2 regions of the Clostridium nitrophenolicum genome follow, and region 2 is predicted to be linked to the other one. Evidence: a T-box and tRNA genes for the amino acid it is inferred to sense, from the RefSeq annotation. Region 2 holds a T-box; the other holds one or more tRNA genes.
What was found. A T-box is a leader RNA that pairs with one kind of tRNA and senses whether it is charged. The one in region 2 lies ahead of tyrS (tyrosine--tRNA ligase), so its partner is inferred to be a tRNA-Tyr.
Positions count from the first base shown of each region.

Region 1: it encodes a tRNA-Tyr, which carries the amino acid that the T-box ahead of tyrS (tyrosine--tRNA ligase) is inferred to sense. The anticodon was not compared.

Region 1 covers NZ_AP042469.1:66,377-77,158, forward strand. Annotated here, with positions in the region: gene spoIID (stage II sporulation protein D) at 120-1,175, shown strand; gene ACZ5N4_RS00365 (peptidoglycan DD-metalloendopeptidase family protein) at 1,353-2,075, shown strand; gene spoIIID (sporulation transcriptional regulator SpoIIID) at 2,184-2,438, shown strand; gene mreB (rod shape-determining protein) at 2,537-3,568, shown strand; gene yyaC (spore protease YyaC) at 3,647-4,183, opposite strand; gene ACZ5N4_RS00385 (hypothetical protein) at 4,298-4,996, shown strand; tRNA gene ACZ5N4_RS00390 (tRNA-Thr) at 5,209-5,284, shown strand; tRNA gene ACZ5N4_RS00395 (tRNA-Tyr) at 5,290-5,374, shown strand; tRNA gene ACZ5N4_RS00400 (tRNA-Val) at 5,381-5,456, shown strand; tRNA gene ACZ5N4_RS00405 (tRNA-Thr) at 5,472-5,547, shown strand; tRNA gene ACZ5N4_RS00410 (tRNA-Tyr) at 5,553-5,637, shown strand; SAM riboswitch class I at 5,855-5,954, shown strand; gene metK (methionine adenosyltransferase) at 6,025-7,200, shown strand; gene recD2 (SF1B family DNA helicase RecD2) at 7,314-9,566, shown strand; gene ACZ5N4_RS00425 (hypothetical protein) at 9,535-10,560, shown strand; gene ACZ5N4_RS00430 (ComF family protein) at 10,533-10,782, shown strand, end outside.
Region 2 covers NZ_AP042469.1:914,402-925,183, forward strand. Annotated here, with positions in the region: gene ACZ5N4_RS04185 (ROK family protein) at 1-715, shown strand, start outside; gene ACZ5N4_RS04190 (glycoside hydrolase family 13 protein) at 712-2,376, shown strand; gene ACZ5N4_RS04195 (APC family permease) at 2,556-4,421, shown strand; gene ACZ5N4_RS04200 (hypothetical protein) at 4,539-4,661, shown strand; gene ACZ5N4_RS04205 (sensor histidine kinase) at 4,784-6,892, shown strand; T-box leader at 7,022-7,295, shown strand; gene tyrS (tyrosine--tRNA ligase) at 7,384-8,589, shown strand; gene ACZ5N4_RS04215 (hypothetical protein) at 9,014-9,466, shown strand; gene ACZ5N4_RS04220 (hypothetical protein) at 9,573-9,899, opposite strand; gene ACZ5N4_RS04225 (transglutaminase domain-containing protein) at 10,035-10,782, opposite strand, start outside.

The sequences.
Region 1 (10,782 bases), 850 kb from region 2:
AACAAATATCTTCTCTTTTTTTATTACAGATATTTAAGATGATGAGATATAGTAATAATTTTCAAATGTAAGTAATAAAAATATAATGTTATATTTTACAAAAGTAAGGAGATACATATATGAGAAGAGGCATGAGTATTCCAATACATTTGAAAAGATTTTTTTTGCTAATATTAATAAGTACAAGTTTTATCATAATTCTTTCATTAGCATTAGTAGGATTCGGAGAGGGAAGCAGCAATGTAGTGAAATCTATTATACCTAGATTTTTAATGAAATCTAATGACATATCATTTAACGAGAATAATGTGGGAGTACCAAAGATAAAGGTATATATAGCTAAAGAGAATAGAGTAGTTGAAATGTATCTTGAAGAATATGTTAGAGGTGTTGTTGCTGCAGAAGTGCCTGTTGAATTTGGAATTGAGGCACTAAAGGCACAAGCTGTAGCCGCTAGAACCTTCGCACTAGCACATATGGAAGAGTATGGAGGCAAAAAATACAAAAGTAATACAGGTGCTAATGTATGCGATACAGTGCAGTGCCAAGTATTTATAAACAAAGATGATAGGTTAAAAACATGGCCTGCAAGTAAGAGAGAAGAATACTGGAATAAGATAACTGAAGCTGTAAAGGATACTTCAGGAGAGGCTTTGGCATACGATGGAAAGATTATAGATGAGCCTCTTTTCTTTGCAGTAAGTGGGGGCAAAACAGAAAATGCATTAGATGTTTTTAAGGATAACAAGCCTTATTTAAAAAGTGTAGAAAGCCCTGGAGAAGAAATTGCGCCAAAGTTTAAAAGTGTTGTAAAAATGTCTTATTTAGAATTCATAAAAAAAATTAATGCCGAGTATTCTAACTCTGATATAAGCTTATTAAATGTTAGAAATCAAATAGAAATAAAAAGCAGGAACGAAAGTGGATCTGTAAAAGAAATCAGACTCGGTAAAACAACAATATCAGGGGTGAAGTTCAGAACTATTATGGGACTAAATTCTACTAACTTTAAAATTAAGTTTAACTCCAGCAATGTGGAGATAAGTTGCACTGGATATGGACACGGAGTAGGAATGAGTCAGTGGGGAGCTAATGCAATGGCAAAACAAGGCAAAAATTATAGAGAAATATTACAACACTATTATAGCGGTGTGGAAATTACAAAAATGAAATAATACTTATAAATAATGCTATTAAAAAGCAGATTAGAGTTAATAACGATTCTAATCTGCTTTATTTCTTTTTTGTTTTGAAAAAAATGTAAAAAAATATAGAAAATAATAGAAAAAATTTTATGAAAAATATGTATTTTTTTCTATTGTCTGGACAAACTACAAAAAGGAGGTGTTCGTATGGATAAAAAATTTTTCAACAAAACATTAAACTTTTTAAAGAAAGAGGGCTTTTACGTAATACTATTTGTTTGTTTGTGTATTGTCGCTACAGTAGCTGCTTTAACAGCTAGAAATAATAAACATACAGATAATACACCAGCACAGCAAAGCAATTCAGTACAACAAAAACAAAGTAAGGAAACAGCTAAGGCTGGAAATGAGCCTTCTTTAAATTACGATAATGCTCTACAGGTAAAGAAAGAGACTAAGCCAGAAATAGTTGTACCTAAGAATGATACTAAATCACAAGGAGTTTCTAATTCAGTGAATGTAGCATTCCAAAAACCAGTAGAAGGAAGTTTAGCAAGAGCTTATTCTGAAGATCCTGTATTTTGGGATTCTACAGGAAGTTATAGACCTAACCTTGGGTATGATATAAAAGCAGAATTAGGAAAACCGGTTCTTGCTGTTGCTGATGGAAAAGTAGAGCAAGTTAACAGTGCAACACAAGATGGAGTGGAAGTTATCATAAACCATCAAAATGGTATAAAAACTGTCTATTCAAATTTAGATCCAAAAGTAAAGGTTACTAAAGGACAGACGGTAACAAAAGGTACAGCTATAGGTGTAGTTGGTAAGAGTACACTAAGAGCAGCTTACGAAAAATATGGTGATCACTTACACTTTGCAGTTTTAAAAGGAAAAGATTTTGTTGATCCAAGTAAATATTTAAAGTATTAACATTCTAGCCATTTTCCGAGAAGTTTATCGGAAAATGGCCCATACAATGAATTTAAAAATGTAAGTTAGCATATTTATAAATATAGAAGGGTTAAGGAGGTACCATCTTTGAAAGATTACATTGAAGAAAGAGTTTTAGAAGTTGCAAGGTATATTATAGGGTCAAAAGCTACAATAAGAAAAACAGCTAAAGTCTTTGGAGTAAGTAAAAGTACAATACACAAAGACATGACGGAAAGGTTACCTAAAATAAATCCTCAAATTGCTGAAGAGGCTAAAATTATATTAGACTATAATAAAGCCGAAAGACATATAAGAGGCGGAAAAGCTACTAAAATGAAATATAAAGCTATTGAAGGTTAAAAACATTCCGATTATAATTAATATGAAGATATAATAAAATAGACAAATTTGTCATTAAAATGATAAATTTACGGGGAAGAGTAGGAGTGAATTAAGGAATGTTTTTTAGTATAGGAACCGATATGGGAATTGATTTAGGTACGGCTACGGTGCTCGTTTATATTAAAGGAAGAGGAGTAATATTAAAAGAACCTTCAGTAGTTGCTATAGATAAAAGCAAAAATAAAGTTTTAGCAGTAGGCGAGGAAGCGTGGCAAATGATAGGTAGAACGCCAGGGAATATCGTGGCGATTCGTCCATTGAGGGATGGGGTTATATCAGATTATGATATAACTGAAAAAATGTTAAAATATTTTATAACTAAAGCTTGTGGAAAAAAAAGAATGTCAGCACCAAGAGTAGTAGTTTGTGTTCCTTGTGAAGCTACAGAAGTAGAAAAAAGGGCTGTAATTGATGCAGCTAAAAATGCAGGTGCTAAAAAGGTATTTTTAATAGAAGAGCCTTTAGCAGCTGCAATCGGTGCAGGCCTTGATATAACTAAGGCAAGTGGAAACATGGTTATAGATATAGGTGGAGGTACAACTGACGTAGCGGTTATTTCTTTAGGCGGAATTGTTGTAAGGGCTTCAATTAAGGTTGCAGGAGACAAGTTCGATGAGGCAATAATGAGATACATAAGAAAAGAGCACAAGCTTATGATTGGAGAAAGAACTGCAGAAGATTTAAAGATAAATATAGGATCTGCATTTGAGAGAGAAGAAAAAGTTACTATGGAGATAAGAGGAAGAGATTTAATTACTGGACTTCCTAAAAATATAGCTGTATCCTCAGATGAAATGAGGGAAGCATTAAGAGAAACTGTAAATGCAATAGCAGAAACAACTCACTCAGTGTTAGAGAAAACTCCTCCAGAATTAGCAGCAGATATAGCTGATAAAGGAATAGTTATGACTGGTGGAGGAGCATTATTAAATGGTCTCAGTAGCTTAATACAGGAAGTAACTAAAGTTCCAGTATATGTTGCGGAAGAGGCTGTTTCTTGTGTGGCTCTAGGAACAGGTAAAGTATTAGAATACTTAGATAAAATGGAAGTTACCTTTACTGGTGATGACATAACATTAATAGATTAGCGAAGAAAATTATTCTAAATGAATATAAATATAATAGTATAAAATAAAAAGCAAAATCTCTAGATTTTGCTTTTTATTTTATACTATTATTTCATTGTTATATAGATAATAAGCGTGGATTAATGAATCTCTTATAACCTTTGCCATACTGAAAATCAAACTTAGCCTTATACTAGTACTATTAAATATTTCATCGTTATCGTTAGAATCAACTATACCTATTATAGAGGTTTCACCTACATTAGGTAGTGACTTACCGACACCTTTCCCAGGATGAACAGGGTAATCCCTTGCTTGAATCTCTCCTATGCTATCAGAATCTCCTAAGCAGGCATCGATACCTATTATATGATTATTAGGATGAAGCTGTTTAATTTCATCTAGTCTATTATCAATATTTAAAGCATGTATTGGCTCTGAGACTGTGCCATATACAGGTAATGGAAAGTTAGACTCTTTAAGTAATGTACCAACTAAAGGACCAAGGCAGTCTCCTATACATCTATCAGTACCAATACATACTATAATTGTATTCTTATCAATATAATCTTTCAAAAAATAAGCAATATCATAGTATGATAGCGGATTTTTATAGTTAGCTTTCACTCTTTTCAATAGCTACACCTCCTTAGTAATTTATATGAAATTATCTTAAGAAATATTAAGAAAAAGGAATAAAAAAAGAAAAAAAAGAGATAATAATATAGGTGCAAGGAGGGCGTATATATTATGAAGAAAACAATATTATCTTTTATAGCGATTTTGTGTACGGCTGTTTGTGTTTTAATAATGGTATTTGCAGATAAAATAGGCACAAAGGGAGAAATATATAAGGATAAAATAGAAGTAATAAACGATAACAATACTTTAAAAGAAAATACCAACATAAAACAAGGTTCCAACATAAAAAAAGAAGCAAGTAAAGATGAGAATAAAGGTAAAAATGAAATCAATCAAGCAAATTCTATTGCAGTAACAGACGCTTATAAAAGTTTCAAAATGAATGAGATAAGTGAAAAAATGCAACAGGATAAAAAAGTATTTTTTGAAGAAAGTGACAAAGCTGTAGAGGCTAAAAAAGTTGCAGATAAAGAAAGCTCTAAAAAGATTAGTTCAGAAGATGCTACCAGTGAAAATGTAAAAAAAGATTCTGCTAATTATTCTAGTGACAGTACTCCAGTATTTAAGGTTTCTAAGTCGAAAATAAAGGATAAGCTTACATTGTCTGATAAGGAAAAACTGCTATCTGTGGCAGCAAAGTTGTCAGCTGTAGATTACGAAAAAATCAATACATATCTTCAAAATGGTAGTGATGAAGATATAAAAAACACTATAAAATTACTTAAAAGTAGGTTATCTGATAAAGACTATGAAAAGGTTAAATTGGTAGCAGAGAAATTCATTAATATGGAAGTTGTAGAGCAGTAAGAAACAAGAGAGTAGAAAGTAATATTTAATTATATATAATTACATGACCAGAATTTATGTTTGAATTATAGAGCAATAAAGAGAAAAACGTAAAAATATAGAGTATTATACTGTTAAATTGATATAAACATCTATAATTGCGTTTGAAAATAACATAATAACAATGTATACTAATCCATGTTGAAGCGGTTAAAAACTTCAAGGAAAGGTATGCTGGTTTAGCTCAGCAGGTAGAGCAACTGACTTGTAATCAGTAGGTCGCGAGTTCGATTCTTGCAACCAGCACCAAATATGGAGGAATTCCCGAGTGGCCAAAGGGGGCAGACTGTAAATCTGTTGTCAGTGACTTCGATGGTTCGAATCCATCTTCCTCCACCATAATGTGGGCGCATAGCTCAGCTGGGAGAGCATCTGCCTTACAAGCAGAGGGTCACAGGTTCGAGCCCTGTTGTGCCCACCATAAAAATAAATATACGCTGGTTTAGCTCAGCAGGTAGAGCAACTGACTTGTAATCAGTAGGTCGCGAGTTCGATTCTTGCAACCAGCACCAAATGCGGAGGAATTCCCGAGTGGCCAAAGGGGGCAGACTGTAAATCTGTTGTCAGTGACTTCGATGGTTCGAATCCATCTTCCTCCACCATAAATAAAACACTCATAGGAGTGTTTTATTTTTATATATTTTTATGATACAATATAGGTAGTGATAGGATATTTTAACAACATTTATCACATAACATTATTTATATAATAAAAATACTTCAAATGTCATAAAATATATAAGCTTTATTATGGATTTTATATTGACAGCATGTTTTAACTATGTTAATATCATAAACGAATGTAATTAAATACATAAACTCTTATCAAGAGAGGTGGAGGGAAAGGGCCCGATGAAACCCGGCAACCGGCTTATAGCTAAGGTGCCAATTCCTGCAGTATGAGTCTGCGAGATAAGAGAGTAGTTAAGTAATTTAACCTCTTCTTATTGAAGAGGTTTTATTTTTTTATAAAACGGAGGGATAAGATTATGAGAAGACTTTTTACGTCCGAATCAGTTACAGAAGGACATCCAGATAAGATATGTGATCAAATTTCCGATGCTATTCTTGATTCAATACTAGAACAAGATCCAAATGGTAGAGTAGCTTGCGAAACTGCGGTTACAACAGGTATGGTTATGGTTATGGGAGAAATATCAACTAATTGTTATGTAGATATTCCTAAACTAGTTAGAAAAACTATAGAAGAGATAGGCTATACACGAGCTAAATTTGGCTTTGACTGTGATACATGTGCAGTAATGACTTCAATAGATGAACAATCATCAGATATAGCTATGGGAGTAGATGAGGCTCTTGAATCTAAGATGGGCCAAATGGATAAGATGGAGGCAATAGGTGCAGGAGACCAAGGAATGATGTTTGGTTTTGCAACAAATGAGACAGCTGAGTATATGCCTATGCCAATAAGCTTATCTCATAAACTTTCAAGAAGATTAGCTGAAGTTAGAAAAAATGGAACATTAGGTTACTTAAGACCAGATGGAAAAACACAGGTTACTGTTGAGTATGAAGATGATAAGCCTGTTAGAGTAGATGCGATTGTAATTTCAACTCAACATGATCCAGAAATAACACGTGAGCAAATAGAAAAAGATATGATTGAACATGTAATAAAGCCTGTTATTCCAGCTAATTTATTAGATGAAGCTACTAAGTACTTTATAAACCCAACAGGAAGATTCGTTGTGGGAGGACCACAAGGAGACTCAGGCTTAACAGGAAGAAAGATCATTGTTGATACTTATGGTGGATATGGAAGACATGGTGGTGGTGCTTTCTCAGGAAAGGATCCAACTAAGGTTGATAGATCTGCTGCATATGCTGCTAGATGGGTTGCTAAAAACCTTGTTGCTGCAGGAGTTGCTGACAAATTAGAGATACAACTTGCTTACGCTATAGGTGTTGCAAAACCTGTATCTATAACAGTCGACACATTTGGAACAGGAAAAATAGCAGAAGATAAGATTGTTGAAATAGTTAACAAGGTATTTGACTTAAGACCTGCTGCTATTATAAGAGATTTAGATTTGAAAAAACCAATGTACAGACAGGTAGCTGCTTATGGACATTTTGGAAGAACTGATGTAAATGTTCCATGGGAAGGTTTAAGTAAAGTTGAAGAAATTAAAAGTTTTATGTAATAAATAATTATTAAAGATAAAAAAGCTCTTATGTTTGCAGCATAGGAGCTTTTTTTATAAAAATTAATATCATGTGCTATAATTATAATAAAAAGCAAATTAGGAGAGGTTTTATGCAAGAAATACAGGGGATTGTAGAAGATATAATTTTTCAAAATGAAGAAAATGGGTATGTAGTTGCAAAGGTTAAAGAAGGAAATGAAAGAATAACCATAGTAGGCTGCATACCCTACATAGCTGAAGGTCAAAATTTGAAAATTATAGGTGAATGGGTTTTACATCCTCAATTTGGTCAACAATTTAAAGTACAGTTATGTGAAGAAATAATGCCAAGCTCAATTGTAGGCATAGAAAGATATTTATCATCAGGAATAATAGCTGGAATAGGACCTGTAACGGCTAAAAAAATTGTAGAGAAGTTTGAGGAAGAAACTTTAAATATATTAGATAATAATATAGAGAGACTTAAAGAAATAGAGGGAATTGGGGAAAAGAAAATAGCATTGATTAATGAATCCTATTCCAAGCAGCATGAAGTAAGAAATATAATGGTTTTTCTGCAGACTTATGGCGTTACTCCTAATCAATGTGTAAAAATACATAAAAGATTTGGTGGAGACTCTATAAAATTTGTAAGAGAAAATCCATATATTTTAACGGAAGAAATATCTGGTATAGGATTTAAAACAGCAGACAAAATAGCAAGAAGTTTGGGGGTAGAAGCAAATTCTCCTTTCAGAATACAAAGTGGAATAAGATATTTGGTAAGTCAATTTTGTAGCTTAGGAAACACATATATGCCTATGGAAAAGTTAATCAAAGAAGGGATAGACACACTTGGTGTCTCAAAAGATGAGCTTGAGGAAAATATATATGAAAGTTCTGTAAATGGAAAAATAAAGTTAGAAAAGATGAAAGATGAAATGTGTGTGTTTTCGTTACCTTACTATTATTGTGAACTTGGTGTTACTAAAAAAATACTTACTTTAGCTCTAAGTAAGTATGATGATATAGGAGTAGAAATAGATAAGGAAATAGAAGAGTTTGAAAGGAATAAGGATATAGAATTTGCGACTTCGCAAAAAGAAGCTATACGTGGGGCTATAAAAAATGGGATAGAGATAATAACAGGAGGCCCAGGTACTGGTAAGACCACTATAATAAACTGCATAACTGAAATATTTGAAAAAGCAAGCTTAAAGGTGTTTATGGGTGCGCCTACAGGAAGGGCAGCAAAAAGAATGGCTGAGGCTACAGGAAGGGAAGCTAAGACTATACATAGGCTTTTAGAAATGGGAGTAAGTGAGGGTGATGATGATTTACTTTTCACAAGAGGTGAGGATGCTCCATTAGAATGTGACGTTATAATTATTGATGAGGCATCTATGATAGATATTACGCTTATGCATAATCTACTAAAAGCTGTATCCCTTGGAACTAGACTTATAATTGTAGGAGATGTTGATCAGCTTCCTTCTGTTGGACCAGGAAATGTACTTAGAGATCTAATAGAAAGTAAATGCATAAAGGTTGTAAGACTTAAAGATATATTTAGGCAATCTCAAGAAAGCATGATAGTTGTAAACGCTCATAAAATTAATGCAGGAGAAACGCCTGCTATTAATAAAAAAGATAAGGACTTTTATTTTATAAAATGCGAAGAACCAAACAAAATTTGTGACACTGTAATAGAGCTTATAGATAAAAGATTACCTAATTTTAATAAAATATGGAATAAAATGCATCATATTCAGATATTATCGCCTATGAGAAAGGGTGTATTAGGAATATCTAACTTAAATAAAAAACTTCAGGATATTTTAAACAAAAAAGATGAAAATAAAAAAGAAAAGGAATTTAAAGATGTAGTATTTAGAGTTGGGGATAAGATAATGCAGACTAAGAATAATTACTCACTAAAATGGGTTAGAGTTGCAGGAGAAGGTGAGAATGAAGGCTTAGGAATATTTAATGGTGATGTTGGTTATATAGATGATATAGATGAAGAAAAAGATACAATAACAGTAGTATTCGATGATGAAAGAAAAGTTATATATGATAGTATATATTTAGACGAGATTGATTTAGCTTATGCTATAACAATACATAAAAGTCAGGGAAGTGAATTTCCAGTGGTTATCATACCTATGTTTATGGGACCACCTTTATTAATGAACAGAAATTTACTTTATACTGCTATCACAAGAGCTAAACAACTTGTTGTTTTAGTAGGAGATATGAAAGCTATGCAATTTATGATAAATAATAATAAAAGTTTTGAAAGATATTCACTATTAAAATTTAGAATAATGGATATAATGGAGAGTGAAGTAAATGTTCTTGTTAAAGAGGAAGAATCTATATGATGAGAAAGAAAAAATTGGGGATTTGATATTGAACTGGAGTAGAGGATATGAACGCTTCTTAAATGTAATATCACTTCCTTACAATTCATCAGAGATATTTCTTAAAACAATACAAGATTATGTTAGAAGAGGGAAAAATGTAATTTATATTACAAATGAAGAGCCAGGAAGCATTAATATATTAGAATTAATAAAAAGACGTACAGATTTTAGGGACTATGCCTATATAAGAAAATCAAAAGCAAGGTTAAATTCAAGATTAAAGGTATGTAATTTTATAAATGCTTCAACTATAGATGAAAAATTTGACTTGATTATTTATGATGATATAAGAAGCTTCCCAACTTATAATAAGTATGAAATACTGAATTTGGTATCTAGAATATCTAAAGAGGATACTAAATTTATAGCTTATTCAATAGAGAGTGTATTAAAAAATGAAAGAGAAATAATTTTACCCGTAAAAGATAATAGAAGTCCAATGGTGGAACCAAGGACGATATTAACAAGAATAAACATAAATAAGGATATACCATTTGTAGTATATGAATACCTAAAATGGTTTCTAGATTGTGATAAAAGAGTTGTTATATGCGTACCTGATGAAGAAAAATTAGAGAATGTGTATTCTTATATAAATAATTATTGTCGAAATCTAAATAGAAATATAATATGTTTTGCAAAAGATAAATCAAATAAAAAATTAATTACAAACCTCTCAAAAATGAAAAAGACGGTGCTTATTACAAATGATTTCGAGCAAACCTTTTGTAACATAAATGATTCAAATGTTATGGTATACTTCGCTAATGATCCTGAGTTTAATTATAAAAGATTAATATATTTTTGTGGAAGCGTAGGACGAGGGGAGAAAGATTCGAAAGGAGAAGTTATATTTTTAGCTAATGAAGAAACAGAAGACATGGAGAGAGCAAAAGATATAACAAGGAATTTCAATAAAGAGGCATGGGAAATGGGATTGTTAAGATTTTAAAGTTTATGTGGGATTGTGTACTTCAAGTAGTATATGATGGTGATGAGAAATGTATTTTATGTGAAAAGGAACTGTACAATTGCAATTACATATGTGCAGACTGTGAAAAGAGAATAAAATTCTGTAATGATCCTTTTGATATAAAATTTAATAATATAAAAATTACAAGTTATAGTGTATCATACTACTCAGGGGCAATGATGGAATTGATCCTAAAACTTA
Region 2 (10,782 bases):
GAAAATTGTTACTGCTCCTAATCTTCCTTTTAGGAATTTTAATGTGGTTAAATCTTTAAAAGATAAGTTCAATATTCCAGTTTACTTAGACAATGATGCTAACGTAGCAGCTATTGGTGAGTATGTTTTCGGAGCTGGAAAAGGTACAAATAATATGGTGTTTATAACAGTTTCCACTGGCATAGGCGGTGGTGCTGTGCTAAATGGGAAAATCTATAGGGGAAATACTTGCAATGCCTTAGAAATAGGACATATGACTTTAGAAAAAGAGGGTCCTCGCTGCAATTGTGGAAATTATGGTTGTGCAGAGGCCTTAGCCTCAGGTACAGCTATAGGTAGAGCTGCAAATGAAGCAATAAAAAAGGGAGAAAAAACTTCTTTAGCTGATTATGAAAAGGTAACATCCTTTGAGGTATTTAAAGAAGCGGAAAAAGGGGATGAATTAGCACAAAAGGTACTTAACAAAGCTTTAAATTATCTTGGAATATGTGTTGCTAATGTAATCACCTTCTTTGATCCAGAGGTAGTTATAATTGGAGGTGGAGTTTCAAAAGGAGGAGAAATAGTCTTTGATAAGATAAATGAAGTAGTTAAGGCTAGATGTTTTGAGGCTATGTGGAAAAGTACAAATATAGTACCTGCGGCATTAGGAACTGATGCAGGAGTTATAGGGGCTATTGCTCTTGCCATAATGGAAAGGAAAGATACTATATGAAGAAAGTTTGGTGGAAAGAAGCCATTGCCTATCAAATATATCCAACAAGTTTTATGGACTCTAATGGCGACGGAATAGGTGATTTACAGGGGATAATTTCTAAGCTGGATTATTTAAAAGACCTAGGAATTGATGTAATATGGATTTGCCCAATGTATAAATCTCCAAATGATGATAATGGCTATGATATTAGCGATTATCAAGATATTATGCAAGAATTTGGTACAATGGATGATTTTGATAAACTGATGAAGGAAGTTCATAGACGTGGCATGAAACTTATAATTGATCTGGTTATCAATCATACTAGTGATGAGCATCCATGGTTTATTGAGTCTCGTTCTTCAAAGCATAACCCAAAGCGTGATTGGTATATATGGCGTGATGGCAAAGCTGAAAATGAACCAAATAACTGGGAAAGTATTTTTGGCGGCTCTGCCTGGGAATATGACGGAGCATCAGAGCAGTACTATCTGCATTTGTTTTCAGCAAAACAACCAGATTTAAACTGGGAAAATAGAGAAATGCGTGAATCTGTCTATAGTATGATTAACTGGTGGTTAGATAAGGGTATCGATGGCTTTCGTGTTGATGCAATAAGCCATATTAAAAAAGAAGATGGACTACAAGATATGCCCAATCCAGAGGGACTAAATTATGTAACATCCTTTGAAAAACATATGAACGTAGATGGGATTCATAAATATCTTAAGGAATTAAAAGAAAGCACTTTTGATAAGTATGATATTATGACTGTGGGTGAAGCTAATGGTGTAAAGGTTGAGGATGCAGAGCTTTGGGTTGGAGATAAAAATGGAAAGTTTAATATGATATTTCAATTTGAACATTTGAATTTATGGGATGATGGAATAAGTAATAAACTTAACCTTGTAAGATTAAAGAAGGTTTTATCAAAATGGCAAAAAGGATTGGAAAATAGAGGATGGAATGCGTTATATATTGAAAATCATGATATACCTCGTGCTGTATCCACCTGGGGTAATGATAGAGAATACTGGCGTGAAAGTTCTACTGCATTAGCGGCTATGTATTTTATGATGCAGGGTACGCCTTTTATATATCAAGGTCAAGAAATTGGCATGACTAATGTTAAGTTTGAAAGTATTGAGGAGTACAATGATGTAAAAACTCAGAATATGTATGCTATTAAAAGAGAGCAAGGTATGAGTTATGAAGATATAATGAAAATTATATGGTCATCATCAAGAGACAACTCCCGTACTCCTATGCAATGGGATGAATCAGCAAATGCAGGATTTTCAGCGGTTAAGCCCTGGATTGGGGTTAATCAAAATTACAAAGAGATTAATGTAGAAAAACAACTAAAAGACCCAAATTCTATACTGAATTTTTATAAAAAAATGATTTCCATTAAAAAGCAAAATGATATATTTACATATGGCAGCTATGACTTGATTTTAGAGGAGAATGAGCAAATTTATGCATACACACGTACTTTATATGAGGAAAAAGTTATAGTTATATGTAATTTATCAGCCTTAGAATCTGTATATTATCATAAAGATATAAAACTATCATATGATAATTTATTATTATGCAATTATGATGTACATGAGCATAGTTATATAACAAGCTTTGTGTTAAAACCATATGAAGCAAGGGTCTATAGAGTATTGTAACTAAAATAAAGCTGTATCTAAAAGCGAAATAATATGCTTTTAGATACAGCTTTTAGTTTGTAATGAAAGATTATATGCTGGATAAATTTTTGCGAAAAAACTAATAATATTAGTAGATTTGTCGACTATGGTATTATATACTAATTTCAATATTAAATTTACCAAGCGGAGGAGATAATATGGGTGGAGGAGATAACGTAGTAAAAAAGTTTCTAGATGTTTTAATTGGCGAACCTCTGGCAAATGAACAACAGGCACATGAAAAATATAATGTTCCTTTTGGACTTGCAATAATGGCTAGCGACGCAATATCATCAGTAGCCTATGCAGCAGAAGAAATTCTTTATGTATTGATAGCTGTAATAGGATTAATGTCCTATGTTTGGCTTGGATGGGTTTCTCTGATGATTATAGGACTTTTAATAATACTAACAGTGTCATACATACAGATTATAAGAGCATATCCACAGGGTGGAGGAGCTTATGTAGTAGCAAAGGAAAATTTAGGAGTAAAGGCAGGTTTGATTGCTGGTGCTTCGCTTCTGATTGACTATATTCTTACGGTAGCTGTTAGTGCTAGCTCAGGTGTTGCTGCAATTGTATCCGCATTCCCAAGCTTAGGAAGACACACAGTTGCTTTAGTTGTAGGACTGATAGCGATATTAACCATTTTAAATTTAAGAGGGGTAAGTGAATCATCGAAAATTTTCAGTATCCCAACCTACTTATTTATATTAAGTATGATATTTATGATTATATATGGTATGATAAAATTTTCAATATATGGAGCTCCAACTCCTATGGTAAATGAACAAATAAAGGCATCTGGAGCTGTAAGTATATTTTTAATTTTAAGAGCCTTTTCATCAGGATGTTCAGCCTTAACAGGTTTAGAAGCAGTTAGCAACTCTGTTCCAAACTTTAAGGAACCTAGACAAAAAAGTGCAATAACCGTTATGGTTTTGCTGTCTGCATTAATATTATTTATATTTGGTGGAACTTCATTACTTGCGAGATTTTATCATGCAGTTCCAGTAGGATATCCTACTGTAATTGCACAAATTGCATATGGTGTTTTTGGTAAAACCTTTATGTTCTATGTTGTACAATTTACTACTGCTATAATACTTCTTATGGCATGTAATACTGCTTTTACAGGGTTTCCAATGCTTATGTATGTAGTAGGAAAGGATGGTTTTGCTCCTAGACAATTTACTATAAGAGGAAAAAGACTAAGCTTTTCTACAGGAATAGTGGCACTATCTTTCGTAGCATGTGTACTTGTTATTATATTTAATGCCACAACGCATAGATTAATACCACTATACTCAGTTGGTGTTTTCCTATCCTTTACATTAGCACAAACAGGTATGGTTATTCACTGGAAAAGTGTAAAAGAACCAGGATGGAAAAAGCGTGCATTTATTAATGGCTTTGGTGCATTTATAACAATTATTACAACACTGATAATTACTTTTGAAAAATTTGCTGAAGGTGCCTGGATAGTTGCAATACTTATTCCTTTAATTGTCCTTGGCATGACGAGGATTAAGAGACATTATAATCGTGTGGCAGATTTTTTGAGGGCTAATCGTGACGAATTAATAAAATCTCAATTAGACAGAAAGTTTACTCATATAATGATTGTTCCTATAGAAAGTTTAAATAAGGGAGCGTTAAATGCACTCCAATATGCAAGGAGTATTACACCAGATGTGATAGCTTTAAACGTCTCTACAAACAAAGAAGGAATGGAGAAGCTGCAAACTAGGTGGAAGGAATTGAATACAGATATACTTTTAGTTTCAAAGTACTCACCATACAGAGCTGTAGTTACACCATTAATCAAGTATATAAGTGATATAGTAGAAGCAGCAGGAGAAAATGAAAAAATAACAGTTGTGCTGCCTGAATTTATAGTTCACGAATGGTGGGGAGAAATCCTGCACAATCATACTAGCTTTTTTATTAGAGAAACTTTGTTAAGAAACGAAAATGTTGTAATTGCAACGCACCCTTATCATTTAGCTGAAGATGAAGAATAATTATGATATTACTAATATTTTTATATTAATATTCTCCTTATGGAAAGATATGCAGAGATAGAAAATATACTGCATATCTTTTCTATTTAGTAAGTATGAATTTATTGATAAACTTAGATGGTAATATATACGATACATAAAATAGAGGGTAAAGGTATGGAAGTAATAGAAGGTGAATACATAGTTAATGATTACGCTGTTTATAGTTTGATTTTTGATGATTACAAAATGTTAAGATAAGTGTTATATTTTTCACAAATTAGTATTGATTTGGAGAAAATTTTGGAATAGTTTGAAAATTTGGCAGGTTTTTTTTGTATTTTGTAGAATATTATAGTAAAAATGTATTCAGGAGGTGTATTATGGAATCAGCTTCGAGAAAATCTTTTAATATTTTTAATATTTTTAATATTTTTGATTCAACTAAACCTATAAGGAAACTAAATTTTCATAAAGTCATAATTTTTATTAGCACTGTGTTATTCATTCTTTATGCAGAAATGAAAAATTATATCTTTTTTCATAGTACTATAGAAACGCTGAATACAGCTATTTGCTTTGGGTTAAGCATTATTGCCGTTAACACCTATAGAATATCTTGTAACAATTATTTTACCTATTTAGGTATTATGTATGGTTTTGCCTCTTCTTTTAACTTCCTTCATGGTGCAGCTTTTGCCGGTATAGTTAGCAGCTCAAAAGATTCAATCAACATATCTGTACAGTTTAATATAATATATAGACTTATGGAAGGCTTTTCACTTATTATATCATTTATATTTTTACATAAAAAAATAAAACCTTATTTAGTATTTTACTGTTATGCATTAAGCTCTATTTTTCTGATATATATAATTGTTAATACAAATTTACTACCAGATTTTTTTGTATATGGTTCAGGACTAACTAGGTTTGAAAATAAGTGTGAATATATAATTATTTTTAGTATGATAGTATTTATTTATCTATTGATAAAAAGTAAAAATTATTTTAGTGCTAAAATTACCATTTATATGATTATATATGTACTTACAACAATACTAATAAGATTCGTAGCTATTTATACCAACTCTGTTTATAATGATTTTAGTTTAATAGGGCATATCTTAAAGTTTATATCATATTATTTTTTATACAAAGCTCTAGTAGCAGAAGTATTGAATACTCCTTTTGATATGTTATTTCGTAAACTAAATATGAGAAATTCGGAGTTAAAATTAAAAGCTTTTGATTTAGAAAAGGCAATTAATAAGCTAAATGAAGAAAAATTTAGGTTAGAAGAAATAAAGAAGGAGCTTGAGATTAGCAAAGATATGTATAAGAGACTCTTAGAGTTTTTGCCTGACGCAGTTATATTGAGAACTGGTGACAGAATAATTTTTGCTAATAACGCAGCTGTTGTACTATTTGGAGCAGAAAATCAAAAAGAACTAGTAGGGAAATCACCGGCTGATTTGACGTATGAAGAACACTTAGAAGATTTAAATGATAGATTAAATAGACAAAGAAGGGGAGTCAAAAATAGTTTTGATTTTGTTGAATATAGATTAACCACATTAGATGGCAGAATTATTGATGTTGAGTTAAAAAGTTGCTCAATTATGATTAAAGAGGAGAACCTGTTTATAACAGTTATATATGATGTTTCTGAAAGAAAAAAAGCTGAGAAAACTGCTAGATTATTAAATGAAGCTCGTGAAAATGAAAGGCTTAGAACAGAGTTTTTTGCAAACCTATCCCATGAGTTCAGAACTCCCTTAAATGTAATATATAGCGCTTTACAAGTTATGGATATAAAGTTTAAAGATGAAACTATAGAAAAGTATAATTTTATAATAAAACAAAATTGTCATAGGCTATCAAGACTAACAAATAATATAATTGATTCAACGAAAATTAGTTCCGGATTTTTGAAGTTGAATTTATCTTATAGTAATATTGTTTCTGCTGTTGAAGATATTTCATTATCCGTTTCTTCATATATAGAATCAAAGGACATGATATTGATATTTGATACAGAAGTTGAGGAGAAATATTTAGATTTTGATCCAGAAGCAATAGAAAAGGTTATTTTAAATCTCCTATCGAATGCAGTTAAGTTTGGAAGAGAAAATGGAACAATATTTGTTAATGTTTTTGATAGAAAAAACGCTGTAATCATATCTATAAAGGATAATGGAATAGGGATTTCAAAGGATCAACAGCCTTTTGTATTTGATAGATTTAAACAAGTGGATAAGTCCTTTACTCGAAATAGAGAGGGAAGTGGTATTGGATTAGGATTAGTAAAGTCTCTTATTGAGCTTCACGAAGGAAACATTACACTAATAAGTGAAGAAGGATTCGGAAGTGAATTTATTATAGAGCTGCCTGCAACAGAATTTTGTAAAGATTATTCTAGCAGCACGTCAGCTTTAGAGTATAATTTAAATGAGAAAGTAAGTATTGAGTTTTCCGATATATATTCATAAGTTTAATATCATATCTTTCATAGATGAATAATTGTATATCATATAATATATACTAATGATAACTTATAATTATATTTTAAACTATTGATTTTAGTGTATAATTATGGTAGAATATTTAAAACTAAATTATTAAAAGCTACGAAGAGAAGAAGTAAGATATATATGTCTTTTACAGAGAGTTCCTAGCGCTGAGAGGGAGCAAAGAAAAGTATTCTGAATACATCTCTGAGCATCACACCAAACCTTTCATTTTTGAAAGAAGTAGGCTGCTGACGGACCCTTTCCACCGTTAAAAGGATAGAGTATCTTGTAATTTTATTATTGCATTGTACTCGAAAAGGTTAATACTGTAAGGTATTAATAAATAAAGGTGGTACCACGGGAATACACTCTCGTCCTTATATATTTATAAGGATGAGAGTTTTTTTATTTTTAAATATATTTTCTTTGAAAATTTATATATCATCAATTTAAATAAAGGAGGAGTTTATATGATGAATGTTAAAGAACAAATTAAAATTATACAAAAAGGGGCTGCTGAGATAATTAATGTTGAGGAATTAGAACAAAAATTAATTAAATCACAAAAAGAAAATAAGCCTTTAGTAGTCAAATTAGGGCTTGACCCAAGTGCGCCAGATATACATCTTGGGCATGCAGTAGTTTTAAGAAAAATTAAACAGCTTCAAGATTTGGGTCACAAGGCAGTTATAATAATAGGAGACTTTACAGGAATGATAGGTGATCCTACAGGAAAGTCTAAGGCAAGAAAGCAATTAACTAAAAAACAAGTAATTGAAAATGCTAAGACTTATGAAAAACAAATATTCAAAGTTTTAGACAGAGAAAAAACTGAAGTAAGATTTAATAGTGAATGGTTAGGAAAGCTGAATTTTAGAGATGTAATTGAACTTGCTTCAAAACTAACAGTAGCAAGAATGCTTGAAAGAGAAGATTTTAAAAATAGATTTAACAATCAAATTAGTATTGGAATACATGAATTCTTTTATCCTTTAATGCAAGCTTATGATTCAATAGAATTAAAGGCGGATATTGAATTAGGAGGAACTGATCAAAGATTCAATATTTTAATGGGAAGAACTATGCAAAAAGAATACAATCAAGAAAGTCAAATAGCTATGTTTATGCCAATATTGGAAGGAATAGATGGCAAAGAAAAAATGAGTAAAAGCCTTGGAAATTACATTGGAATAAACGAAAGTGCAGAAGAAATTTACACTAAAGTTATGCAAATTCCTGATGAATTAATAATAAAATACTTTGAATTAGCTACTGATATACATCCAGATGAAATTGATAAAATAAAAGCTATGCTCGGAACTAATGGGGATAACCCAAGGGATGTTAAGATGAGATTGGCAAAGGAAATTGTAATATTATATCATGGTGATAAAGCAGCATCAGCAGCAGAAGCTCATTTTAAAAGTGTTTTTCAAAATAATGAGATTCCTGAAGATATACCTAGTGTAGATATAGTGGAGGGTGAACGTATAATAGATATTATTACTAAATCAAAGCTTGCACCTTCGAAGAGCGAGGCAAAGAGATTAATGCTTCAAGGAGGAATAAAGGTAAATGGAGAAAAAGTTTCAGATTTTGAGAATACCTCTCTGAAAAATGAAGACATAATTCAAGTAGGAAAGCGAAAGTTTGTTAAAGTATTAAAAGAAGCATAAATATTTTTAAGAGCATAATTTGCCGAATATAACCTTCTAAATTTAGAAGGTTAAAACTTTTGTATTTATATTATGAGAAAGTACCGTAATTTTCAACTTTATTAAAAGGTAGTATTCATGAATTAAAACAAATAATAATTAAATAATTTTTTAACAAAGTTTATAAAGATATTGCAATTATTAGAAAATGTTGTATAATAAAGATGTGAGGTATTTTAACAATACGTAAGAGCTAAAATAGAAATATAAGTAAGTTATTAGGGGAAATACAGAATATACGTACATGAAAAGAATACAAATGTATTATTTTAGATAGATGTTATTGTTATAAAATATACAATTGAATTAAAGAGTATTATATAAAAAATGTTAAAAAAAATACAATAATCATGTGAATATTATTAATTATAGAGGGGGAGATAGTATGAACATTTTTTTAAAGCAAAATAAAACTCAAGACTATCTATACAACTCAGTTAGAAAGTTAGAAAAAATAATGGATGTATATATTAGCAGCTTAGATGCAATGAAGGATTGTATTGATAAATGTACGATAAGAATTGAGAAAATAGAAAGTGAAATTGACAAATCCCAAAAAGAAATTGAGATTTGCAAAAAGAAAATGTATGAAAGTATTAATAATGCTCCAAAAAGTAGATATTCTAAATTAATGAAAGAACATGATAATTTACGAGAATATTTAGATGAGCTGCAAAAAAATTATAATGCAGAAAAATATGCTATAAAAAAATTAGAGAACAGCTGTTGCGAATTAATTATAAAAATTGATGAAGTAAAATGGAGCAAAAATCAAATAGAAGGTAGATATATTGATGTGAAAATAGGTAGGACAACAAAAAGTTTGATGGTAAGCTAACTAGGAATATAAAATATAATGTATAATGAATTGAAATAACCTCTAATTTAATTAAATATTAAATTAGAGGTTATTTCGTTGTTATATGTTAGTAGCAGCATATAAATTACTTAATACCACTTATTTTACCTTTTAAAGCTTTTAAGCGTCCGTTTACATAGTTAAGAAGCTCAGATTTATTATCCTTTATATCATTTGGAGCATTGGAAACTATAGTAATAATATCTAATTTATTTGCTTTTACTTCATTGCCCACTTCAAAAGCTAAGCACCTATTTTTTACTTTCCAATAGGTATTGTTAAATTCAACTGCTTGCCTCTTATTGTAGTATCCTTTTTCAACACCAAATTGAAATAAGTCTGCTGCTGCTTCTAATTCTTCTAAATCCTCAGCTTCTAAAGTTTCGTTAATAAGAGTCTGAAATGTTTTCATTTTAGCCCCCCTCTTTTTATTGTAGTAATAATATTTTAAGCTTATAATATGGTTCATATACTGGAGTATATTGGTCTCAATACCATTAGTATAGACAGTAACATTTATACCTTTTTTATTTGTTTTTGTCAATATCTATTTGAAAGTTATAGTTATATATTCAGAGTTGTTTAATTCATCGGTATAGTATGTCCAACTATAACTTCCTCCTTTTGACAATGAGTTATAAGCTTTATTTACTGCTGAAGCTACATCATATACATTGGCGTCGTAATTTAAGACTCTAAGACTTAATACAGAATCACCGTTGGTAAGAGAAGTTTTTATAGATTTATGGAAATCGCTGTAGCTTTTTATTGGTATTATCACGTTCCCATTTTTATCTTTTTCAGCAATATTTAAATTTTGAAAATTATAGGTTGTACTAAAACATTGAGGATACTCGCTTTTGTTCCATTTATGATTTTTATTTATCTGATCATCTGTAAGATTGAAATAAGTATATCTTGAATCGTTAGACCCGTCTTCAGTTACAGGGTCATCCCAGGTTGTATCTAAATGATAATACTGTCCTCCTATTTTAACAATATTCCAAGCATGAGCCACCCAACTTTTGCCGTCATTAGCATCTCCTGATATCACAGTGGATTCAATACCGACAGCTTTTAAAAGCATGTACATTGCTTCTGAATATCCTTGACAAGCTCCAATGCCATTAATCAATACACCATAAGCGGTGTTAGAATCATTTGGCATGTTTTTGGTGAAAAATCTTTTATCATATTTAGTGTTGTTTACTAAATAATCATGGAGAACTACTTCTTTTTCATAATCTTTCATATCCGGTTTAATTATCTTTCCCACAATTTCTTGAACTTTTTGT